One region of the Vibrio sp. VB16 genome, then DNA from elsewhere that is predicted to be linked to it. Evidence: predicted binding sites of a transcription regulator. Region 1 holds the regulator's gene; each other region holds the start of a gene.
What was found. The regulator CRP, encoded in region 1, controls carbon source genes, mostly activating them, when cyclic AMP is high. The targets are predictions, from matches to a motif close to TGTGANNNNNNTCACA.
Positions count from the first base shown of each region.

Region 1 (7,860 bases):
AATGTACTTGGGGTGTTCAGTTTCATCCAGAATTTACAGCGGACATTATGCGGCTTTCACTTGCCGGTTTGAAAGAACAGGTAACTAGAGGGTTTGAGCAAAAGCACACCGCCATTTCTGATACCAAATATGCTAGTGAAGTTTTAGTTCGATTCTATGAATACTGCTCATGAAGAAAATGGGGAGTGATTATTAAAAGTAAAAACATTTCTTTATTGTCCGTTCTTCATCCTCATAAGGATGAAGAACGTCGAGAACCTAAACCACATACAATCACGTAACAAAAGGTTATTTTCGGACCAACTTTTACCAAATAAACACAACACAAATCGCAGTCAACGATCCCATACAAAGGTTAAATCGTCTCCAAGCAAGTGTGCTTGATAACCAGCGACCAATTAATGTTCCAAAACCAACCCAAATAGATGATGTTTGTATCTGAGTAATCCAAAAAATCACCGCAATAACCAATATTGACCACCAATACTCATTACCCTGCAAAGAAAACGACCCTATTGCCGTGACCATCATCATCCATGCTTTCGGGTTAAGGTATTGAAATAACGCAGCCTCTACAAATGTCATAGGCTTACTGCTTTCGTCTCCGTGTTCGGAAACGGGTTTTGCATTGGCTATTTTCCAAGCTAAGTAAAACAAATAACTGCTACCTACCCATTTCATCGCATCTTGTATAACCGGATATTGCTGGAAAATGAGACCAAGGCCTGAAGCCAACAAAAGAATCATGCTCATTAAACCGACACCAATACCAAAGGCATGTGGCAAAGATCGTCGATATCCAAAGTTGGCACCTGAAGCCGTTAACATAACGTTATTTGGTCCCGGAGTTCCTGTCATTACAATCGCGAACATCGCTATTGATATAAAAAATTGCCATTCCATTTAGTGTTCCTCATCCCTTGCAAATTGTATCGGTACAATTTGCAAATATTGGTTGATTTTCTCGTTTTTTGCGTACAAAATGACCATAACAATGCATCAACTAAAGATCAAAGGATTTATTGTCACCATGACAATCATAGATTTTCAATTATCCGATACAAACAGAATGCCTAAATACAAACAAATCGCAGAGCGATTGGCTGAGCAGATTGAATCCGGTCATTTAATGGCGAACGATAAACTACCCACCCATCGTCTATTGGCCGACAAATTAGGCGTCACCGTTGGTACAGTGACACGAGCTTACTCCGAAGCTGAACGAAAAGGCTTAGTGGAAGCGCGAGTCGGTGCTGGGACCTATGTAGTAGATAAAAAAAAGGCATACTGGGCATTTGATCAAGGGGATAACTATGACTCAAACGAATGCAATTTCGGCTTCAATATCCCCCCTATGTTTGACCGCAGCGATATGCTGAAAGATGCAATGGAGAAGGTTGCTCAATCACCCCAAGCACTCAATCAGTTTATGATCTATCAAAAACCAACGGGCATTGACTCCCATAGAGAGATTGTGGCTGATTGGTTAAATGAACATGGCGTTAAACTTGACGCAGACAGATTGTTGTTTTGTTCTGGTGCACAGCATGGGATGCAGATGGTATTTGAGGCATTCACTCGTGCGGGAGATACTATTTTATCGGAAAAACTTACCTATCCAGGGTTGATTAGTTTAGCCAAACAAAAGCAGCTAACCGTTAAAGGTATTGAAATGGATGAAGAGGGAATTATTCCTCATGCGCTTGAGGCGGCTTGCCGGCAATTCCAAGCTCGATTTATCTATCTGACCCCGACATTACAAAATCCTACAACAGCAACCATGTCCTTGGAGCGACGTATCGCTATACTAGACATCTGTAAACAACATGACCTATATGTCATAGAAGACGATGTGAATGGTCTTCTTCCCGCAGATGCCCCACCACCAATGGTTAACTTAGCACCTGAGCAGGTTATTCATATTGGTGCTTTCTCCAAATGTCTCGCCCCGGGGTTACGCGTGGGTTACATTCAACCCCCCACTAAACTGCACCCACACCTTAGTATTACGTTGCAAAACCATAGCTGGATGATTAGCCCATTACTTACCGCATTAGCGTGTGAGCTGCTTCGTTCCAACAAGCTAGAACATACCTTAGATTATATCCGGACTGAAATGAGAGGAAGGCTAACACTCGCGCTGATCTATTTATCTGATTTTCAACTCCAATACACACACGACTGCTTCCACATTTGGTTAACATTGCCAGACCATTGGCGCTTAAGCGACTTTGTCCAAGAAGCCGCATGTAATGGTGTAATTGTAAAGTCAGCGGAACTATTTACGCCTCCAGCCGCCAACGTGCCTCCTGCCGTACGACTTGCATTAAGTTCACCAATCGATCAAGCTCAGGTAGAAGTCGGGCTAATTAAATTGAAGGCCTTATTAGAGAGCACCCCAATCAGTGATTTTACTTTATGACCGAGTTTAACGCAGCAAGAGGGTTAACCAATCCTCACCTACAGACTGTTATTCCTAGAATGATTCGGAAACAACCGCTTTTTTCTGCTAAATGGCAGACATTAGAAACACCAGACGGTGACTTCCTTGATCTTGCTTGGAGTGAAGATTGGACCAGTCCAACGGCAAAAGAGAAGCCTATTTTTGTCCTTTTCCATGGCTTAGAAGGCAGCTTCGAGAGTCCATACGCCAATGGCTTGATGCATGCTTTTTCTCAGCAGGGTTGGCTATCTGTCATGATGCATTTTCGAGGCTGTAGCGGCAGACCCAATCGGCTAGCGAGAGCCTATCACTCAGGTGAAATCGAGGACCCTCGTTTCTTTTTAGAGCATATACAAAACAGGTTTCCAGATCAGCCGAAGGTCGCCATTGGTATATCGCTTGGCGGAAACATGCTGGTTAATTATTTGGCTAAATACAATGACGATCCTATAGTAGAAGCGGCCACCGTCGTCTCTGCACCTCTTGACTTAGCAGCATGTTCATCAAGAATTGAACAAGGGTTTTCCAAGATTTATCGGAACTATCTTTTAACCTCTCTAAAGAAAAATGCGCTACAGAAACAGAATCAACTAGTGTCGGAACTTGGCGTTTCAACGCAGGATCTAAAGGCCTTAAAAACGCTTTATGGCTTCGATGATATGATCACGGCACCGTTACATGGGTTTAAAAATGCTAACGATTATTATCAACAATGTTCTGGCATCCATGTTATTAATAAGGTCAACATCCCTTTGCAGGTCATTCATGCCGAAGACGACCCATTTATGACTCAAGCGGTAATACCAAACTTTCCATTAAACAAAAATATACACTATCGCCTTTTTAAACAAGGTGGTCATGTGGGCTTTTTATCCGGAACCTTGACTAAACCCGTTTTTTGGTTGGAACAAGCAATACCCAAATATTACCAACACATCGCATCATGAATAAAAGTAGGCTTTATGATCATTCCATGGCAAGAAATAGATAGCGAGACGCTTGAAAATCTAATCAAAGAGTTTGTATTAAGAGAAGGGACAGATTACGGCCAAAGCGAAACGACCTTAGACGATAAAGTCAGTCAGGTACGAACCCAGCTTAAGACAGGAGAAGCGGTGATTGTTTTTTCTGAGCTTCACGAAACCGTCGATATAAAACTCAAGCGCGAGTTCTGATAACAAAAAGTAAAGCGTTTATTCTTTTTATAGAATCTCATACACTAATTTCATATCTTCATTATCATCATTATCATCAATGTAGCGACAAGGAATCTCATGTCAGCAAAACATCCGATTATCGCAGTTACAGGTTCATCTGGCGCAGGAACAACGACGACATCTGAAGCATTCAGAAAAATGTTTAGTATGATGGACGTGAAAGCCGCGTGGGTGGAAGGTGACAGTTTTCACCGATTTACTCGCCCGGAAATGGACATTGAAATTCGAAAAGCAAAAGAACAAGGCAAACACATTAGTTACTTTGGTGCAGAGGCCAATAACTTCCCTGCCCTTGAACAGTTTTTTAGAAAGTATGGCGATGAAGGTCAAGGTCAGGTAAGACGATACTTACATTCCTTTGATGAGGCCGTGCCTTATAATCAGATGCCCGGCACATTCACTCCCTGGCAAGACCTAGCAGAAGATAGCGATGTTCTTTTTTATGAAGGCTTGCATGGTGCTGTTGTCGATGGTGATATAAATGTTTCACAACATGTTGACTTGCTAATCGGCATGGTCCCCATTGTGAACCTTGAGTGGATCCAAAAATTTGTACGAGATACGCGAGATAGAGGCCATTCACGAGAAGCCGTGACCGACTCCATCGTTCGTTCTATGGATGATTATCTTAACTACATTACCCCTCAGTTTTCTCGAACGCACATAAACTTCCAACGGGTTCCGACTGTTGATACTTCAAACCCACTGAATGCGAAAGCGATACCCAGTTTGGACGAGAGCTTCGTCGTGATTCGATTACGTGGAATGAAGAATGTAGACTTTCCTTATCTTTTAGCCATGATTGATGGCTCTTTTGTTTCTCGCCATAACACTCTGGTGGTTCCAGGAGGAAAAATGAGTTTTGCTATGGAATTAATAATCAGACCGGTTCTACAACAATTAATAGAAACTGGGAAAATCGGCTAAAAATTAAGCCTGAATGCAGTTTAGTTCTGATACCGTGATGATGTGCACAGTTTTGCTTAGAGAAACGGGAAATCAGGGCGATCAAAATCAAGAAATTGACTGCAAAAAAGGATACTATTCTTAACCTATATACATGTGTAGCTTGCAGCTATGAATTTAAAATCTTATGCTAACGTCACCAATAATACGGGGACACAGCAAAGGAAAGCTGCTGGCACAGGCCCTACAGATAATAGTGAGATAATTATGGTTCTTGGTAAACCTCAAACCGATCCAACGTTAGAGTGGTTTCTTTCGCATTGTCATATTCATAAATATCCTTCCAAAAGTACGCTTATCCACGCTGGAGAAAAAGCGGAAACTCTGTATTACATTGTGAAAGGCTCTGTAGCTGTGCTTATCAAGGATGAAGAAGGTAAAGAGATGATTCTTTCTTACCTTAACCAAGGAGACTTCATCGGTGAGCTAGGTCTATTCGAAGAAGATCAAGAGCGTACTGCATGGGTTCGTGCTAAATCACCATGTGAAGTAGCTGAAATTTCGTTTAAGAAATTCCGCCAGCTTATTCAAGTTAATCCTGACATTTTAATGCGTCTTTCAGCTCAAATGGCAAGCCGTCTACAAACGACTAGTCAAAAAGTTGGTGACTTAGCATTCTTAGATGTGACGGGACGTATTGCTCAAACACTTCTGAACTTAGCAAAACAACCAGATGCGATGACTCATCCAGACGGCATGCAAATTAAGATCACTCGTCAAGAGATTGGTCAGATTGTAGGTTGTTCACGTGAAACTGTTGGTCGTATTCTTAAGATGCTTGAAGAACAGAATTTAATTTCTGCTCACGGTAAAACTATCGTCGTTTACGGTACACGTTAATACCGTCACAAACAGCATTGATTAAAAAGCAGCGTTTACGCTGCTTTTTTTATGCCATAAGAAAAGATACGCATTGGTTTATAGTTGCAGTTCCATTCTATAATTAATGAGTGTTTGCCCTCTGAGATCCACTTGTCGCTCTTCTGCTACCTTAAAACCATAGTGTTCAAAAAAAGGTTTCGCAGTAATACTGACATGCGAATAAAGTCGACGAATTTTGCTTTTATTACCTTGCTGGAAAATTTGTTGCATTAAAGCACCCGCAATCCCCATACTTTGATGATTGTGATCGACATAAAAATGGCCAATCAATCCATCAGATTGGAGATCGGCATAACCCACTATCCTGTTATCAATTTCGGCGACAAAAGGCACAAGTTTATCCAGAAGTGCCTGCCAACTATCAAGCGTAATTTCATCTGATGCCCAAGCTTCTATTTGCCTTTCAGAGTAGTCCTTTCTATTTACACTACGCACAGTATCAAAAAACAACGTTCTCAACGTACAGGCGTCCTCTGGGGTATATGGTCGTATTCGGATAATACTTTGCACTTCGTCACTTCTCTTCTAATTTATAATTAATATTAAGCCTAACCAGTAATTAAACCATTTTCTACACGCACAAAAAAACCGAAGCGATAAAACTTCGGTTTTTACTATAACAAGGTTTAGGGTTCTCTAAACTGTGTGACTTGAGAGCAAGACATTCAGTGACGAGAAGCCAAATCCTTCTTACATCATGCCTGGCATGCCACCCATACCACCCATGCCGCCCATATCAGGCATTCCACCTGAATCTTTAGCTGGCATATCGGTAATCATCGCTTCTGTTGTGATCATAAGACCAGCAACCGATGCGGCAAACTGTAGCGCGCTACGAGTTACTTTAGTTGGGTCTAGGATACCCATTGCAATCATATCACCGTATTCGCCTGTCGCCGCGTTGTAGCCGTAGCTACCTTCACCAGCTTTAACGTTGTTAGCAACAACAGAATCTTCGTCGCCCGCATTTTCAACGATTTGACGCAACGGCGCTTCCATAGCACGAAGTGCAACGCGAATACCTACGTTTTGCTCTTCGTTAGCACCTTCAAGGCCAACGACTTTCGATGCTGCACGAATAAGTGCAACACCACCACCAGCAACAACGCCTTCTTCAACGGCTGCGCGAGTAGCGTGAAGTGCATCTTCTACGCGATCTTTTTTCTCTTTCATTTCAACTTCAGTTGCTGCACCGACTTTGATTACTGCAACACCGCCCGCGAGTTTCGCGACACGTTCTTGTAGCTTCTCTTTGTCGTAGTCTGACGTTGCTTCTTCGATTTGTTGACGAATTTGAGATACACGCCCTTGAATCATTGCTTCTTGACCAAGGCCGTCAATGATCGTTGTGTTCTCTTTAGTGATAATAACGCGCTTAGCTTGACCAAGGTCTTCTAGCGTTGCTTTCTCAAGTTCTAAACCAATTTCTTCAGAGATAACCGTACCAGAAGTAAGTACTGCGATATCTTGAAGCATTGATTTACGGCGATCACCAAAACCAGGTGCTTTAACGGCCGCTGCTTTCACGATACCACGCATGTTGTTTACAACGAGTGTTGCTAATGCTTCACCCTCTACATCTTCTGCAATGATAAGCAGTGGACGAGATGCTTTTGCAACGGCTTCTAATATTGTAAGTAGTTCACGAATATTAGACACTTTCTTGTCGATAAGAAGAATGAATGGGTTTTCTAGTTCAACCGAACCCGCTTCTTGGTTTGTGATGAAATATGGCGATAGATAACCGCGATCAAATTGCATGCCTTCTACAACATCTAGCTCATCTTGAAGCGCTTGACCTTCTTCAACGGTAATAACACCGTCACGGCCAACTTTTTCCATTGCTTCTGCAATGATGTTACCAACAGTATCATCTGCGTTTGCAGAGATAGTAGCAACCTGTGCGATAGCCTTAGAGTCCGCACAAGGAACAGATAGCCCTTTCAACTCTTCTACCGCTGCGATAACCGCTTTGTCGATACCGCGCTTAAGGTCCATTGGGTTCATACCCGCAGCAACGGCCTTAAGACCTTCAGTAATGATAGATTGTGCAAGTACTGTCGCCGTTGTTGTACCGTCACCAGCAGCATCATTTGCTTGAGATGCTACTTCTTTAACCATTTGTGCGCCCATGTTTTGGAACTTGTCTTCAAGTTCAATCTCACGCGCTACAGATACACCATCTTTAGTAATCGTTGGTGCACCAAAAGATTTGTCGAGTACCACGTTACGACCTTTTGGTCCTAGTGTTACTTTTACCGCATCAGCCAGAACGTTAACACCTTCTAGCATCTTGATTCGTGCTTCGTTACCAAATTTTACGTCTTTAGCAGCCATCTTTAATATCCTTTC
Region 1 covers NZ_CP087590.1:3,361,731-3,369,590, forward strand. The annotation lists gene IUZ65_RS15310 (glutamine amidotransferase) at 1-173, shown strand, start outside; gene IUZ65_RS15315 (LysE family translocator) at 307-903, opposite strand; gene IUZ65_RS15320 (aminotransferase-like domain-containing protein) at 1,031-2,422, shown strand; gene IUZ65_RS15325 (hydrolase) at 2,419-3,390, shown strand; gene IUZ65_RS15330 (YheU family protein) at 3,406-3,618, shown strand; gene IUZ65_RS15335 (phosphoribulokinase) at 3,718-4,587, shown strand; gene crp (cAMP-activated global transcriptional regulator CRP) at 4,834-5,466, shown strand; gene IUZ65_RS15345 (GNAT family N-acetyltransferase) at 5,545-6,009, opposite strand; gene groL (chaperonin GroEL) at 6,199-7,845, opposite strand.

Region 2 (7,860 bases), on a different replicon from region 1:
ATTTTTAGTATTTTCTCTGGTGCGGCATTAGCACCTGTTGAAGCGAGTAACAGTAAACCAGTGCTTACCATAAGGGATATTTTAGATTTGATCATGACACTTCCTTGTTTTACTTATCGTCGTTATTTTATTTATATTCGTTATCTAAATATCACTTTTCAGATACAATTCGATAACATGTTAATAATCTACCAAAAGACATATAGTTAATATGTTAACAAGATCATGTTTGTAACATTTATTTTACTTTTAATGGGTATACTTTAGTCTATATCCAAGTGGTAATAGGTAATCTAAGACATTAAAAAAGCTCCACTTATTAACGGTAGAGCTTTGTTTATTAGAGCGAATAAAAATCTCTGATTTGATTATACCATCGTTGGATCAGGTTCTAATCCCATCAACTCTCGCCCTAGAATTTGTGCACAAATATCATAATCCGTGTAAGCATGTGCACCTGTCATATGCGAATCACGGAAGAGACGTTGAGCTTCATTGTCTAGGAACCAACTCATACCACCCATCGCTTCAAACAAACGATCCACGGCTTGAATACACATCTTCACTGCATACGCTTGGTTTGTGCGCCAATAGGTCAATGTCTCACGAGTTGGATATTCTTTACGCTCACCGTGCTCTTTATGATCTTGCCACGTTTTTTCTAACATGGCGCGAGCCGCAAATATTTGATGAGTCGATTCAGCAATACGCATAAGAGCTGGTGTAGCAGTCCCTGCATTCGCCCCTGTATAAGCGCGGACACGATTCTTGGTCTTCTCTTTGTAAGCAACCAACATACGCTCGGCAATGCCTAAGCTTATCGCTGCAAATCCGCAAGCAAAATATGGACGATAAGGGGTGTAGAAAATATCACTATCTGGGTACAGACCAAAGCCCGCTGATTCGCCTTCCATCATGCCTTTCGCTGTCTCGATGCGGTGATCAGGAATGAAAACATCTCTCAGTACTAATGTTTTTGTACCGCTTGATTTCATACCAGCGGCATGCCAGTCATCAGTAATTGTGTATTCATGTCTTGGTACCACACCAAAGCAGTAGACTTTGTTACCATCCGCATCAAGTCGGTGGAATCCGAGGATAGCCCAGTCAGCATGGTCACACCCGCTGCTCCAGCGCATGTCTCCGTTAAAGATGACGCCGCCTTCTGTGTTTTCTGTTTTACCAAACGGCGCGATACTGCTACTTGCTGTTGCATCCGGATTCTCTCCCCAAAATTCTTGTTGTGCTTTCTCTGAAAACATGGCCATTTGATGGCTATGCGTGGCAAGTAAGCTACCACCCCATGCTGTACCACCACATGCGCCAGCAATTGCCGCGACACAATCGGTAAACTCAGGTAACGATATTTCAAGGCCACCATATTTCTTAGGTTGAAATGCTCGGAAAAACTTAATTTCTTTTAATAGACGAATATTCTCTTCGGGTGGTGTTCGATCCATTTCAGCTTGAGCAGCATTGGCTGCAATCGTAGGTAGGATTTCTTTGATTTGCTCTAATAATGAGTTTTCACGTTTCATGGTTACTTCCTTTTAATCTTGCAACTTACCCAACAAATTCACCTAGTGGGTCGAAATAAATAATTTTGGCTTCTGAACATTTGTTATTATCATGTTAAATAAATAGTTATAAAATGGACTAAGCACGACAACAATTGCACTTTTCGCAGAAAGTAATTAACATATTAACTGTTTTATACAAAAATGTGATCTGACACGGAAACACGAGTTATTACTAAACGTAAATTGGAGTTACAAGGTGGCTGGAGAAATCCCTAACATTATTATTGGGCAGGTTTACGATCAAAAGTACGCAGATGCGGAATTACATTTTGAATACTTGGACAACTTGGCGAGCTTCTTTGGTCGGAATATGCCTGTCCATTATCACGACCGATTTTATCAACTGCATATCGTAATGGAAGGAAAAACGCACGTTCATTTGGATGACAAACACTATTCTTTCAAGGGTATTACGTTGTTTTTTACCCCTCCAGCAGTCCCCCACTCTTTTGTGACTGAAGCCACTTCTACAGGGTATGTCCTCACTATTCAGCAGCAACTGGTTTGGCGACTCTTAGACATGGAGAGCGGGATAAACAATATTATGGTGGATCAAATGAAACCATTTTGTACTAGGCTTGAAACAGATAATCCTATTTTAGATTTTTTAACTCACCTGAAAAGGGAAATGGATTCTGGCGCGATAATGAAAGAGCGTGCAACTCAATCTATTTTGCAACTTGTACTTATCGAGGTAATGCGACTTTCTAATAGTTATAAGAGCGAGACCAGAAACCGCAGTGTGGATGTCACCATTTTTCATAACTTTAACCACCTTGTAGAGAATCAATACCACCAACATTGGGCCTTAAGCCAGTACGCAGACAATATAGGTATCTCTGTTTCTAGGCTTAATGATATTTGCCGCCGAGTCAGTGGGCTTTCCTCTAAAAAGATCATTATTGATAGGTTGATGCAAGAAGCAAGACGCCATTTACAGTTCACACCAAAAAGTGTGTCTGAAATAGGTTACGATCTTGGGTTTAGAGATCCAGCCTATTTTGCACGTTTTTTTAGAAAATACGCACAGATGACTGCAACAGAGTATCGCAATCATCTTCAAAATTCTGAATTAAAAACAACGTCTACTTAGAATTACGATCTAAAAGACTAGAAAGGTAAAACATGACAAAATTTAAAGACTCTTTGCCACTGCAGTTGATAAAAGCGAGGGACGTAACCCTCGATTACTTTCGTCCTGTACTGTCAGCAAACGACTTAACAGTCCAACAATGGCGTGTGATGAGAATTATTTTTGCTTACGGCGAAATAGATTTTACGACACTCGCGAGTGACTCTTGTATATTGAGCCCCAGTCTAACAGGCGTGATCAATCGATTAGAAAAACAGGACTATGTTTGCAAAATAAAATCGGAAGTTGATCAACGACGTGTAAATATTCGTCTCACCAACAAAGCAGAAGAATTAGTGAAAAGAGTTCGTATCGATGTCGACAAGCAATATGTGTTATTAAAAGAAAAACTTGGTGACGAAAAATACAACCAGCTTACTGAATTACTTGAAGAATTAATTGATATCAGAGACAACTAATTAGTGAAGACAACAAAAATTAGGCAGTGTGCTACCTTCCGTTTTTAGGCCGTCACACTGCTTTAGTTCGTCTAAAAAACAAAAGCAAATCGATTGCTCTCTCCCATTCAACAGATTCAGTTATCAAATAGTCCAATATGTTAAAGTCTCACAAATAATGTGATCTAGATCTCATGTAGATGGTCTTATTGCCGCTAATATTCAATTAAGCTAACAAATAATTTCAACATAATTAGTAATTGATAAATAAGTTACTAATTTTATCCCCATTTTAATCGGAGAAATCGACATGGCAACCCCACATATTAACGCTCAACTAGGTGACTTTGCAGAGACAGTTTTGATGCCTGGTGACCCACTACGTGCTAAGTATATTGCAGAAACATTTTTAGATGATGTGAAGCAAGTATGTGATGTCCGTAATATGTTCGGTTATACCGGTACATACAAAGGTAAGAAAGTGTCTGTAATGGGCCACGGTATGGGTATCCCGTCGTGTTGCATTTACGTACACGAATTGATTGCAGAATTCGGTGTGAAGAATGTTATCCGCGTTGGTAGCTGTGGCGCGGTTCGTGATGACGTTAAATTAATGGACGTTGTTATTGGTATGGGTGCATCGACTGACTCTAAAGTAAACCGTATCCGATTTAACGACCATGACTTTGCGGCTATCGCCGATTTCGGTCTGCTTGAAGAAGCGGTAAAACAAGCCCGTATTCAAGACGTTCCAGTAAAAGTAGGTAACGTCTTCTCTGCCGATCTTTTCTACACACCTGAAGCGGATATTTTCGGAAAAATGGAAAAATTGGGTATCCTCGGTGTGGATATGGAAGCGGCAGGTATCTACGGTGTCGCAGCCGATCTTAACGCAAAAGCGCTAACAATTCTTACCGTATCAGACCACATTATTCGTGGCGAAAAGCTAAGCTCTGAAGATCGTCAAAAATCATTTAACGATATGATGATGGTTGCGTTAGAAACAGCAATCAACATCTAATTTAATCGCTGTCAGTGTTTGCTGACAGCTCCAGTATTTCCTGAGGGGGCGATCGTGTCAAACGGCAAACTACCCAAGGATGCAAATGGTTTACAACTCAACTTTTGTAAAACATTGGCGTGTGATAACTTTGGTTTGAGTGATGCAGAACGATACGTTCTACAGCACGTAAATCCTAAGCGTCCAACGATGGTTTGTCGAGAATGTGGTGCTTTCCCCCCCTTACTTAATAATCAAGAAGTCCTAAATGAACTGACGCGTCTGCGCCAAGTTCATAGTGATGGACTTCCTGCTTGTCGCTGCAAAGAGTGTCATAACTTTGGTCTTTCCGTTCATACCCATAAAAGCCTCTATCATGCTTTTGGATATAGCGGTGATAGGCAACGTTATCGCTGCAAAGAGTGCCAATCGACTTTTGTAGACAAATGGTCCGGCGCTAACAACAAGCTTCAACTTCAAGAAAATCTGCTCGGTCTTCTATTTATGAGCTTTTCAGTCCGAGAAGTGTGCCGTAAATTACAGATTAACCCTAAAACTTTTTATGATCATGTCGACCATATTGCAAGTCGATGTCGCCGAAAGTTAGCGATGTTTGATGCTCGCTGGGTAAATCACGAAGAACATTACCACCTCGCTTCGCACTTTATGCCGTTACAACCAAAAAGCAATAATGGCGTACTATGGTTCGCAACAGGCGAAGCTCAATCTGGGTATATTCTTTCCCAGCATATCAACTATTCAACAAATGAAGAGCCTACCGGCCCAGTAGACCATGACCCATATGGCTCTGCGGCTCGTTATGTGTCCCGAAGCTACCTGTCCGAAGCGAATATAGACATTAAAGTGAAGTCCCACGATCTGCGCGAACGTATTGATGAAAAATATCAGGTGATTCTTGCTAGAGGAAATGTCGAAGACCCTATGGGTAACATGACGCGTTTTGATTATCCATCAAAAGGGGCGCTAATTCGCGCACCCTATACCTCATACGCGCATTTTTTGCATATCCTCGAGATGTGTAATGACGACAAACGTATCTCCATATACCTACCTCAAGATCCTGTGTTACGTTCAGCAGCGGTGACTCTATGTCTGAAAAAGATCCAGCGTCAAAATGTTGACCTTATGTACGTCGAAGAAGATGAAAACTGGGATAACAGTAAAGCTCTTGAAAAAATTGATATTATTCACATGGGTTGGTGGAAAGATCGTTGGGCCATGTCATTTCAAGAAAACGCAAGCAAAGGAATATGTTACTTAGCAGGTGACAACCCTTCGCCCGACCATTGGTTTCACAAGGCTAGCATAAGAAACACCAAGTTTTACCAAGATCGTTTTCAAACCTTATTTGGTAGTTTTATTAACGAGCCACGCAGAAAACTGAGACCCGGTGGCATTTTGCCAATGTTGGACATATTTAGAGCATGGCATAATTTATGCTACCAAGATAAGGATGGGAATACACCGGCTCAAAGACTTGGATTAACCGATCATCCACTGACTTTAAAGCAGTTACTTTCCTAATGAGATCTCTATTTACTATATAATCGCTTTGCTAGATTGTGAGTCGGCGCTAACTTTTATAGAAATGCGAATCGATTATTGTGTTTTAATTAGTGATTCCTGCCAAAGTATTCATATAATGAGTACGTTGTTTATGTAATTAACATCATGGACTTAGCCTTGGATAAAGCCCACGCCGTTCTAGAAAACGAAATCGAACAGCTCGCCTCACGAATTGAAGCCGAGCCTGAGACTGTATTGCAGCTAGCAAAACAGTCATTAGTTAGAGCCGATCAAGTTTTGTACCCTGAAGGGGGTATCAAGACTGCGATCCTGATTTCTCGATGTTATTGGTTCCTGATGGATTATACTCAGGGTCTCAAAGCGATTAAGGATGCCCACGCCAGGCTGAACCGACTCGATACCGATCTATTCCTTCCTGAAATTTTACATGTGCACGCCTTACAGTTCTGGGGCCAAGCCAAGTATTACTCTGCTCAGCAATTTTGGATAAACGCGTTAGAACAAGCCGCACTAGTTGGTGAGACTGTCATTGAGATTGAGAGCCTTATCGGCCTCGGAAACGTATGGCGGGTAACCAATGAACATAAATTGGCCATGTCTACCCACTCACTAGCGGTCAATGTGGCAAACAATGCCCGCATAAACTGGTTAGAAGGCAAAGCAAGGATTTTACTCGCAAGAGACTATTATCTGCTCAACAACTATATCGCGATGCTTTCTGTATTAGATACTGCTGAAGAGGTGCTAAAGCACAATAGCAATGCCACCTGGAAAGCGGAAATATGGGAATACCGAGGGTTAGCGCTGCTCGGATTAGAAAGGGTTAAAAACGCAGAAGAGGCAACGCTCAAAGCGTATGACCTTGCGATGAAACACAACCTATTTTGGTTACAAACTCAAGCTTACATTAACCGAGCACGGCTAGAACTTATTCGTAATAACCTGAGCGATGCGAAGCAGCTCTTAAGTAAAGCTGAAAAAGCGGCAAAAGAATTCCAAGATGGTGATTTGCTCGCACAGATTTGCTACCAACAATCTGCTGTTGCAGAAAAACAAGGTGACTTTCAAGATGCGCTGGAATCCTTTCAAAAATATCGACGATACTCGATTAAGTTACTAAAAGATAAAACCAATAGACTCGGCTTAGATAAAGCTCGTGCATCTAAAAGGCAACTGGATAATCGCGCTCGTAAATTAATTAACCGAATCAGGCGTCAGGTCGAATTCCATCACGGTGAAAAAGGCTACTCCAATTTAGTTTCAGAAACCTATTGGTGGGAGCAAATGGTTCTGTTTAAGAGCGAACTAAAAGCATCGACTCATGCCATCATTCTTATTCAACATGACAACGCAGCGTACCTTGAAGTCTGTATTGAAATAGCGCAGTGTCTCTGCAATCGAAATGACCTTATCTCTCGTTTGAGTGAAGATAGGATTGGTATGTTAGTAGCCGAAAAAGGAGAACAAGCAGAAGCGCTTTTTCAGTTCATCCTTCAAACACTAAATAACTACCCTTGGGATCGACGAGGATTAACGGGTCAAATACCCGTCGCCGTCCTACACGACATACTTTCTTTCCCATTTACATTAGAGCAGCTCGAAGATCAAGAACAAATGGATAGTCAAAATGGATAAACTTCTCAGTAAAGTATCCGATGCTGGTTTAGATCCTTCTTCTGTTACCGGTGAAGAAGCCATAATTTTCTGGGATCACGTCCGCAATCATGTTGCGGCATCTCAAAATGAGAAAGCACACTGCTTCCTCATAAGCGCTGAATACAGAAGTTTACTCAATCAACATCGACAAAGCATATCTGAACTCAAAAACGCATTAGATCTTTTAACACTACCGAACGATGTTGAAGAGATCATCACGATAAAAACCAGCTTGAGTGAAAGGCTTGTCAATGCTGGGCTATATGATGAAGCCCTTAAAGAGTTTGTTGATCTTTCCTCTCTTGCGGTGGAATACAGCTCGATAGATGAATATGCCATCGCGGTTTTAGGCATGGGCAGTCTTTGTGATGCTTATGGTGACCACGCGAAGGCTTATCGCTATTATCAGAAAATAGACAGCATTGATCATGCCATTAGTAGCCGTTCTTTAAGGCTACGCTGTAAACTCAATATGGTGGCATGCCTAATATCGCTAAATCGCATTACGTCCGCAAATGAGCTTCTAAAAGAGTGTGAAGAGCTCAG
Region 2 covers NZ_CP087591.1:843,495-851,354, reverse strand. The annotation lists gene IUZ65_RS20235 (TRAP transporter substrate-binding protein) at 1-95, opposite strand, end outside; gene IUZ65_RS20230 (p-hydroxyphenylacetate 3-hydroxylase oxygenase component) at 369-1,538, opposite strand; gene hpaA (4-hydroxyphenylacetate catabolism regulatory protein HpaA) at 1,777-2,673, shown strand; gene hpaR (homoprotocatechuate degradation operon regulator HpaR) at 2,706-3,131, shown strand; gene deoD (purine-nucleoside phosphorylase) at 3,421-4,131, shown strand; gene IUZ65_RS20210 (IS1 family transposase) at 4,186-5,655, shown strand; gene IUZ65_RS20205 (hypothetical protein) at 5,815-7,293, shown strand; gene IUZ65_RS20200 (GGDEF domain-containing protein) at 7,286-7,860, shown strand, end outside.
Region 2: a site for CRP is predicted at 3,290-3,305, ahead of deoD (purine-nucleoside phosphorylase). Genes of this name have one in related genera too.

Region 3 (7,860 bases), 440 kb from region 1:
GAGATATTGTCAACGGTCGCAGTGATATCACGAGTTGCATACACACGTTTGTCCGCTGGTGCTAAGTCACCTGTTTGACCAATAATGGCAACACCAGCTTCTTTCGTCACTTGGCCAAATACTTCATTGGTTGGCGTTATATTGTAACCAGGTATAGATTCAAGCTTATCTAAAGTACCACCAGTGTGACCAAGGCCTCGACCCGATATCATGGGGACAAAACCGCCACATGCTGCCACCATAGGGCCAAGCATTAGAGAGGTTACGTCACCGACACCACCAGTAGAATGTTTGTCTACTATTGGGCCACCAAAATTCATATGGTCCCAATCGATGACCATGCCAGAATCTCGCATTGCACACGTTAAGGCAATACGTTCAGGCATCGTCATTTCATTAAAAAATATAGCCATTGCAAAAGCGGCTATTTGACCTTCAGATACTGTGTTTTTAGCGACGCCTTGAATGAAAAAATCAATTTCTTCATTGGTTAATACTTCGCCATCGCGCTTTTTACGGATAATTTCTTGTGGTAAATACATTAGAATTGCCCTGCTTTAAAATTAAAAAAAGGAGTCATTCCCCTAAAGACGCGATAGTTTGCGAGAACCTATCCATCCCTAGGGGCGTTTTCTTCTATTTAGTAAGCGCTTGGATCCGCAACTTCTTTCGTTACTTCTAATGTATTGAGTAAGCTGGTTAATAAGCTTGATGCACCAAATCGATAATGCATATTATCCGCCCATTCAGCACCAAGAATATCGTCTGCCATTGCAAGGAAGGCCGCTGCATCTTCAGCTGTTCGTACACCACCAGCGGGCTTGAAGCCAACCTTTTCAGCTACACCCATATCACGAATAACTTTCAACATTATTTCTGCTGCTTCTGGTGTCGCATTAACTGGCACTTTACCTGTCGATGTTTTAATGAAATTTGCACCAGCGTCAATAGAAAGCTCTGACGCGCGTTTAATGAGTGCTTCTGTTTTAAGTTCACCCGTTTCTATGATTACTTTTAGTAAAGTATCACCACACGCTTCTTTACATTGTTTTACCAATTCAAAGCCTGTTTTCTCATCCCCAGCAATAAGCGTACGGTAAGGGAATACAACGTCAACTTCATCAGCGCCATAAGCGATAGCCGCTTTTGTCTCTGCTACTGCGATAGCAATGTCGTCATTGCCATGAGGAAAGTTTGTAACCGTTGCAATGCGAACGTCAGGCGTACCTTGTTCACGAAGTGTTTTCTTAGCAATTGGTATAAAACGAGGGTATATACATATTGCAGCCGTATTACCTACCGCTGTTTTCGCATCATGACAAAGCGCAATCACTTTTTCATCAGTGTCGTCATCATTTAGCGTCGTTAAATCCATAAGTTTTAGTGCACGTAGAGCTGCAGCTTTTAATTCGCTCATTTCTATCTCCGATCAAAATATTCAATTTGTTTACCGAAAAGCATACTCAGTCCAATCTAGTATAGATGGTCGTGTATGAATCGCTTTCAGGTTACGAAATGAACGGACTTGGTTCCTTGAAGACTTAGTAAAGATTCCGTCGAATCCACCTACTAATTGCTATCCCTGTCACCGCACAGTACCAATTTGTCTAATGGCACAACAATCTGTGATTGCGGTGTTTATCTAAGGTAATACGTCGTGTATTACCGACTGGAAAAATATAACTTACTCACTTGCGTTCTAGTTTTACTATCTATCTCTAGACCACAAACTAATACGTTTTCCAGATGTATATATTATAGCCATTACAACAGAATGTGATAGGGGTATCACTTAACGCAAACGTTTTGTATCTCAAAAAAATTCAAATAAACGCTGTAGCGTAACTGTTTTCCAATTTTGTTTAGCTTAAGACAACAAAAAACCGCAGCAATTTCTTGCTACGGTTTCGATTCAGCATTATCTGTTTTGTTCTCTATATTGCGGCAAACTTAGAATGCAGCAAGAGAGATACAGAAACCAGCAATAGTTGCAGCCATTAGGTTAGACAATGTACCAGCAACAACCGCTTTAATACCCATACGTGCGATATCATGGCGACGACCTGGTGCAATACCACCCAAACCACCTAGTAGAATGGCGATAGATGACAAGTTTGCAAAACCACATAGTGCGAACGAGATGATTGCCGTCGTTTTCTCAGTCATCACTAGACCTGTTGCCGCGACTACTTGAGCATTTTCACCCACGTACGGTACAAAGTTCAAGTAAGCAACGAATTCGTTAACGATAGTTTTCTGACCGATGAAAGAACCCGCCAGTGTCGCTTCTTCCCAAGGCACACCGATAAGGAATGCAAGAGGAGCAAAGATCCAACCAAGAAGAAGTTCTAGGCTTAATGATTCCATACCGAACCAACCACCGATGCCACCAAGGATACCGTTGACTAATGCAATTAGACCGATGAATGCGATAAGCATTGCACCTACGTTAAGTGCAAGTTGCAAACCAGCAGACGCACCGCCAGCTGCCGCATCAATAACGTTAGCAGGTTTATCGTCGCCACCGTCAAGAGCATCTGCAACATCACTAGCAAATTCTTCTGTTTCAGGTTTGATTATCTTAGCAAACAGTAAACCACCAGGGGCGGCCATGAAAGAGGCTGCTACAAGGTATTCTAGAGGAACACCCATTGAAGCATACCCAGCAAGTACACCACCCGCTACTGACGCTAAACCACCACACATTACTGCAAACAGCTCAGATTGAGTCATTTTAGGAACAAACGGACGAACCACTAAAGGCGCTTCAGTTTGACCTACGAAAATGTTAGCTGCTGCGGACATAGATTCAGCTTGAGACGTACCCAAAGCTTTTTCTAATGCACCACCAAGAATTTTGATTACCCACTGCATTGCGCCGATGTAGTAAAGCACAGATATTAGTGAAGAGAAGAAGATTAGTGTAGGCAGCACTTGGAATGCGAAAATAAAACCAAGACCATCTACTGAAAAGCTCACTAGGTTACCGAAAAGGAAACTAGTACCGCTTTTGCCGAAATCGATCACGCTAGCGACACCGCTAGAGAAACCACCGAGTAAATCTTTACCCCAAGGCACGTATAGTACGAATGCACCTAGAATAAATTGGATAGCGAATGCTCCACCCACAGTTCTTACATTTATTGCTTTGCGGTTGTCGGATAGAAGTACTGCGATTGCAATGAGTACTACCATGCCGATTAGGCTCATAAACAGGCTCATGGTTTATGGCTTCCTTATTTAGTTAAATGGCGTGTGATAAAATTGGTGCTAAAAAGCGAGGCGATTATAAACAGACCCCAAGATATAAAGTAATGGCAAAGTCACACTTTTGTACTGCACTCACCTGTAATTCATACCAAAGTGTGAACGCAATCGCATTTACATCAGAAAACGTTCAGCAATGAAACATTTAACTACATTCTCGTTCACAAATTGCATACATCGACTTGCTATTTTCAAACACCTGATCTGCAATCGTTTGCTCGGATTCACTTCGGAGCACGTTCAGTTCATTTAGTATGATTTTTAAATTTTTGGGGTGATTTTTTTTACCTTGGCGGCCCAAAACCGGCATGTCAGGTGAATCTGTTTCTAACACCAACGAACGAAGAGGTAACTGAGAAATGGCGTCACGTGTCCTTTTGGCTCTAGGGTATGTAATCGACCCGCCAACACCAATATGAAACCCTAGGTTAATATAATCCATTGCCTGCTGATAACTCCCAGTAAATGCATGAATCACTCCACCATGGCGAGCTTTATTTTGTTTCAGTAACTTGATTATATCTTGATGTGCCTTTCTAGAATGGAGAATCAATGGAAGATGGTATTTATTGGCTAACTTAATCTGTTCTGTAAAAAACTGCTTTTGAACCTCCTCAGACTTACGAGAGTGAAAAAAATCTAGCCCACATTCTCCTACAGCAACACATCGACTACTTCTGCTTGATAATAATGTATCCAATAATTCAACATGTTCATTTAAATGCTGGTCGATAAAATAAGGATGCAACCCCAGAGAGAAAAACACCCCCCTATTAGTATTGCAAAGCTTCTCTACTCTTTTCCAATTAAAAGCACCACAACCGGGAATAAGAAACTTAACAACCCCAAATTGCCTTGCTAGAGCGATCTCTTCTTCTATATTTTCTGAGAAATCCTCTCTATCCAAATGGCAGTGTGTATCGAAAAGCTTTATATGATTCTCACTCATTTTTCCTCTCTTTTGATTCAAAAATATCTTCTTTTTTTATTGGTACACAACAACGTTTTTGTTCTGGTGTTAAACCAAGCGATTTACACCATTCATCATAGCGCTTAATGGCCTTTTTAAAATTCCTGATCATAATCATATCTCCTAAAAATCAACACACTCTTTCAATAACCCTATATCCCTTTCGCCTTTATTCTTACCTTTTCTTCTAGAAATCGCCTAATTTGTGAGAGCTAGAATGCAGAGCTGGGATGCAACCAAGACACCCTACCCCACGAAAACGTGATCCAGACCAAGAATTATCGTACTACGATGTTCTATTACCTAGTTTACCTGTGAGCGAAACGCTTTTTTTTTTGCCAAGCAAACGATAAACTTACGGGCGATAACTGTTTATGTGTACATAATTGCACAAGACCATCAACGCAGTTGCATATAAATATAAATGGCACTCATTTGTTCGTTTGAGTTTGGGATAAAAACATAGGGATTCTTACAGTGAAAAAAACTACTCTTAAGCTATCTGCATTAGCACTAGCAGTATCTTCTTTTAGCGTGTTCGCAGCACCAAAACCAGCCGTTATTTACGATACAGCAGGCAAATTTGACAAGTCTTTTAACGAAGCTGTTTATCAAAATGGTGTGAAAGTATTAGAAACTGAAAAAGGCATTAAAGTTCGCGAATTTGAGCCACAAAACGAAGCTCAACGTGAACAAGGTCTTCGACGTCTAGCAAGTCGCGGTTTTAGCCCAATCGTAGCGGTTGGATTCAACATGGCATCAGCAGTAGAGAAAGTCGCTACTGAGTTCCCTGAAATCAAATTCACCATCATTGATATGGTCGTTGATAAGCCAAACGTTCAATCTATTGTGTTTAAAGAGCATGAAGGTTCTTTCCTTGTTGGTGCTTTAGCTGCAAAGCAATCTAAAACAGCAACCGTTGGCTTTATTGGTGGTATGGACATTCCACTAATTCGTAAGTTTGCCTGTGGTTATGAGCAAGGTGCAAAATACGCTAACTCTGAAGCAACAGTGCTTCAAAACATGACTGGTTCAACTCCTTCTGCTTTCGCTGACCCAGCAAAAGGTTCTGAACTTGCTAAATCACAGTTCTCTAAAGGCGCTGACGTAATTTACGCGGCCGCTGGTGGTACTGGCCTTGGTGTTTATCAAGCAGCAAAAGATGCGGGTAAATTCGCTATCGGTGTTGATGCTAACCAAAACCATCTTCAACCAGGCACCATGCTAACGTCTATGGTTAAACGTGTTGGTATTGCAGCCAAAGATGCTTGGATTGCAGACATGGATGGAAAATGGAAACCAGGAATTAAAGTTCTTGGTCTTAAGGAAGGTGGTGTTGCTTGGGCTCTAGATTCAAACAACGAAGCCCTAATTACGCCAGAAATGAAAGCATATGTAGAAGGTATCGAAGCAGACATCATCTCCGGAAAGATCGCTGTACATGACTACATGTCAGACAATACTTGTAACTACTAATCATAAAGTTATCAGTTGTTAGATGATCTTTACGCCGTTGCTTTTAGTTCAAAAACTTTAGGCAACGGCGTACTCATTTTTATTTTGCAGTTCAGGAATTTCACGTGACTCAAGTTCAAAACTTTGCCATTGAACTAAATCAGATAAATAAGCGTTTTGGCGCAGTACACGCCAACCGTGATATTGATCTTAAAGTTCCCGCGGGCACCATTCACGGCATTATTGGTGAAAATGGTGCGGGTAAATCCACGTTAATGAGCATCATTTACGGTTTTTACCATGCCGATACCGGCTCTATGCTCGTTAATAATAAAAACTACAAACCATCCAATTCTCAAGAAGCCATTAGTTCCGGCATTGGTATGGTTCATCAACATTTCATGTTGGTGGAGACTTTCACCGTTTTGGAAAACATTATTTTAGGCGCTGAGAATGGCTGGAAGTTAGAAGAGAGCTTGAAATCTGCTCGTAAAAAGCTCGTTCAAATTGAAAAAGATTATGGCTTAGATGTTCCTCTTGACGCGATTGTGGGAGATTTACCGGTAGGTTTACAACAACGCGTGGAAATTCTAAAAGCATTATATCGTGATGCCAAAATACTTATACTTGATGAGCCTACAGGTGTACTAACACCACAAGAAGCCGACCACCTTTTCACTATCCTTGACAAGCTTCGTGCACAAGGCACCACCGTTATGATTATTACGCATAAATTGCGTGAGGTCCTCGCCATCACAGATAACATATCTGTAATGCGTCAGGGTACGATGGTTGACCATGTTGTAACTGCAGATACCAATCAAGATCAACTTGCTGAACTCATGGTTGGACGTAAAGTTCGACTTAAAGTAGAAAAACAACCAGCACAACCAAAAAAGGCTAGAATCAAAGTCAATAAACTCAGTTACTTTGATAACAGCAAAGTGCAAAGAATTAAAGAGATTAGCTTTTCCGTTCGTGAGGGTGAGATTGTCGGTATTGCAGGTGTGTCTGGCAACGGTCAATCTGAAATCCTCGGTCTGCTTTCTGGCATCCTAAAGCCCGCATCAGGTAGCATTGAACTCAATGGCAATATCCTAACGTCTGAAAAACCTAGCGACCCTCAACAGGTCCGTGCCATGGGAGTTGGTCATATTCCGGAAGATAGGCATAAACAAGGTTTAATTAACAGATTTGAAGCGCAAGAAGCTTACATTCTTGGTTATCACAATCTACCAAAATACAACAAAGGTTTACTCCAAGATAAAGAATCGATTAAAACGCTTTGTCAGTCGAGCATGGACAAGTGGGATGTTCGTCCAAATGATGTCACACTCAAGACAGCAAATTTCTCTGGAGGTAATCAACAGAAACTCGTTATTGCGAGAGAGATGGAAGAGAACCCTAACGTTCTACTTGTTGGTCAACCCACTCGTGGTGTTGATATCGGCGCCATCGAATATATCCACCAACAGATAATAATGAGCCGCGACGCGGGAAAAGCTGTATTGCTCGTTTCCGTCGAACTAGATGAAATATTAAGTCTTGCCGATCGTATTATCGTGGTGTTTGACGGCAACATTGTTGGTGAAGTACAAGCAGACCAAGCCGATGAAAAAACACTAGGATTAATGATGGCGAACATCATGCCTGAACATCTTAAAAACAACAACGAATCCCAAGGAGAAGCATTATGAGTCAGGCTAAAATCCCTGCTTGGGTAACCGTTGCGTTACTGCCTGCCATAAATGTAATGGTGGCATTTTTAGTTTCAGCATTATTGTTTATTTATATAGACATTAGCCCTATCGACGCCGCCAAAGTTATGTGGACCGGTGCATTTGGCTACGCTGAAGGTTTTGGTTATACCCTATATTACGCCACTGGTTTTATTTTCACTGGACTTGCAGTTTCAGTGGCATTTAATGCCAGCCTTTTCAATATCGGTGGAGAAGGACAAGCCTATATTGGTGGCTTAGGTGTTGGCTTAGTTTGCCTTACCTTAGGCGAATATGCACCTTGGTATATCACCTTCCCTGTCGCGATTATCGTCGGTGGGCTGTTTGGTGCCGCTTGGGCTTTCATTCCGGCTTACCTACAGGCGAAAAGAGGTTCACATATCGTGATTACCACGATTATGTTTAACTTTATTGCCGCCTCATTGATGG
Region 3 covers NZ_CP087590.1:2,922,793-2,930,652, forward strand. The annotation lists gene deoA (thymidine phosphorylase) at 1-542, opposite strand, end outside; gene deoC (deoxyribose-phosphate aldolase) at 641-1,417, opposite strand; gene IUZ65_RS13330 (NupC/NupG family nucleoside CNT transporter) at 1,951-3,222, opposite strand; gene IUZ65_RS13335 (TatD family hydrolase) at 3,413-4,216, opposite strand; gene IUZ65_RS13340 (DUF5363 family protein) at 4,209-4,349, opposite strand; gene IUZ65_RS13345 (BMP family lipoprotein) at 4,715-5,713, shown strand; gene IUZ65_RS13350 (ABC transporter ATP-binding protein) at 5,818-7,389, shown strand; gene IUZ65_RS13355 (ABC transporter permease) at 7,386-7,860, shown strand, end outside.
Region 3: a site for CRP is predicted at 3,365-3,380, ahead of IUZ65_RS13330 (NupC/NupG family nucleoside CNT transporter). Genes of this name have one in related genera too.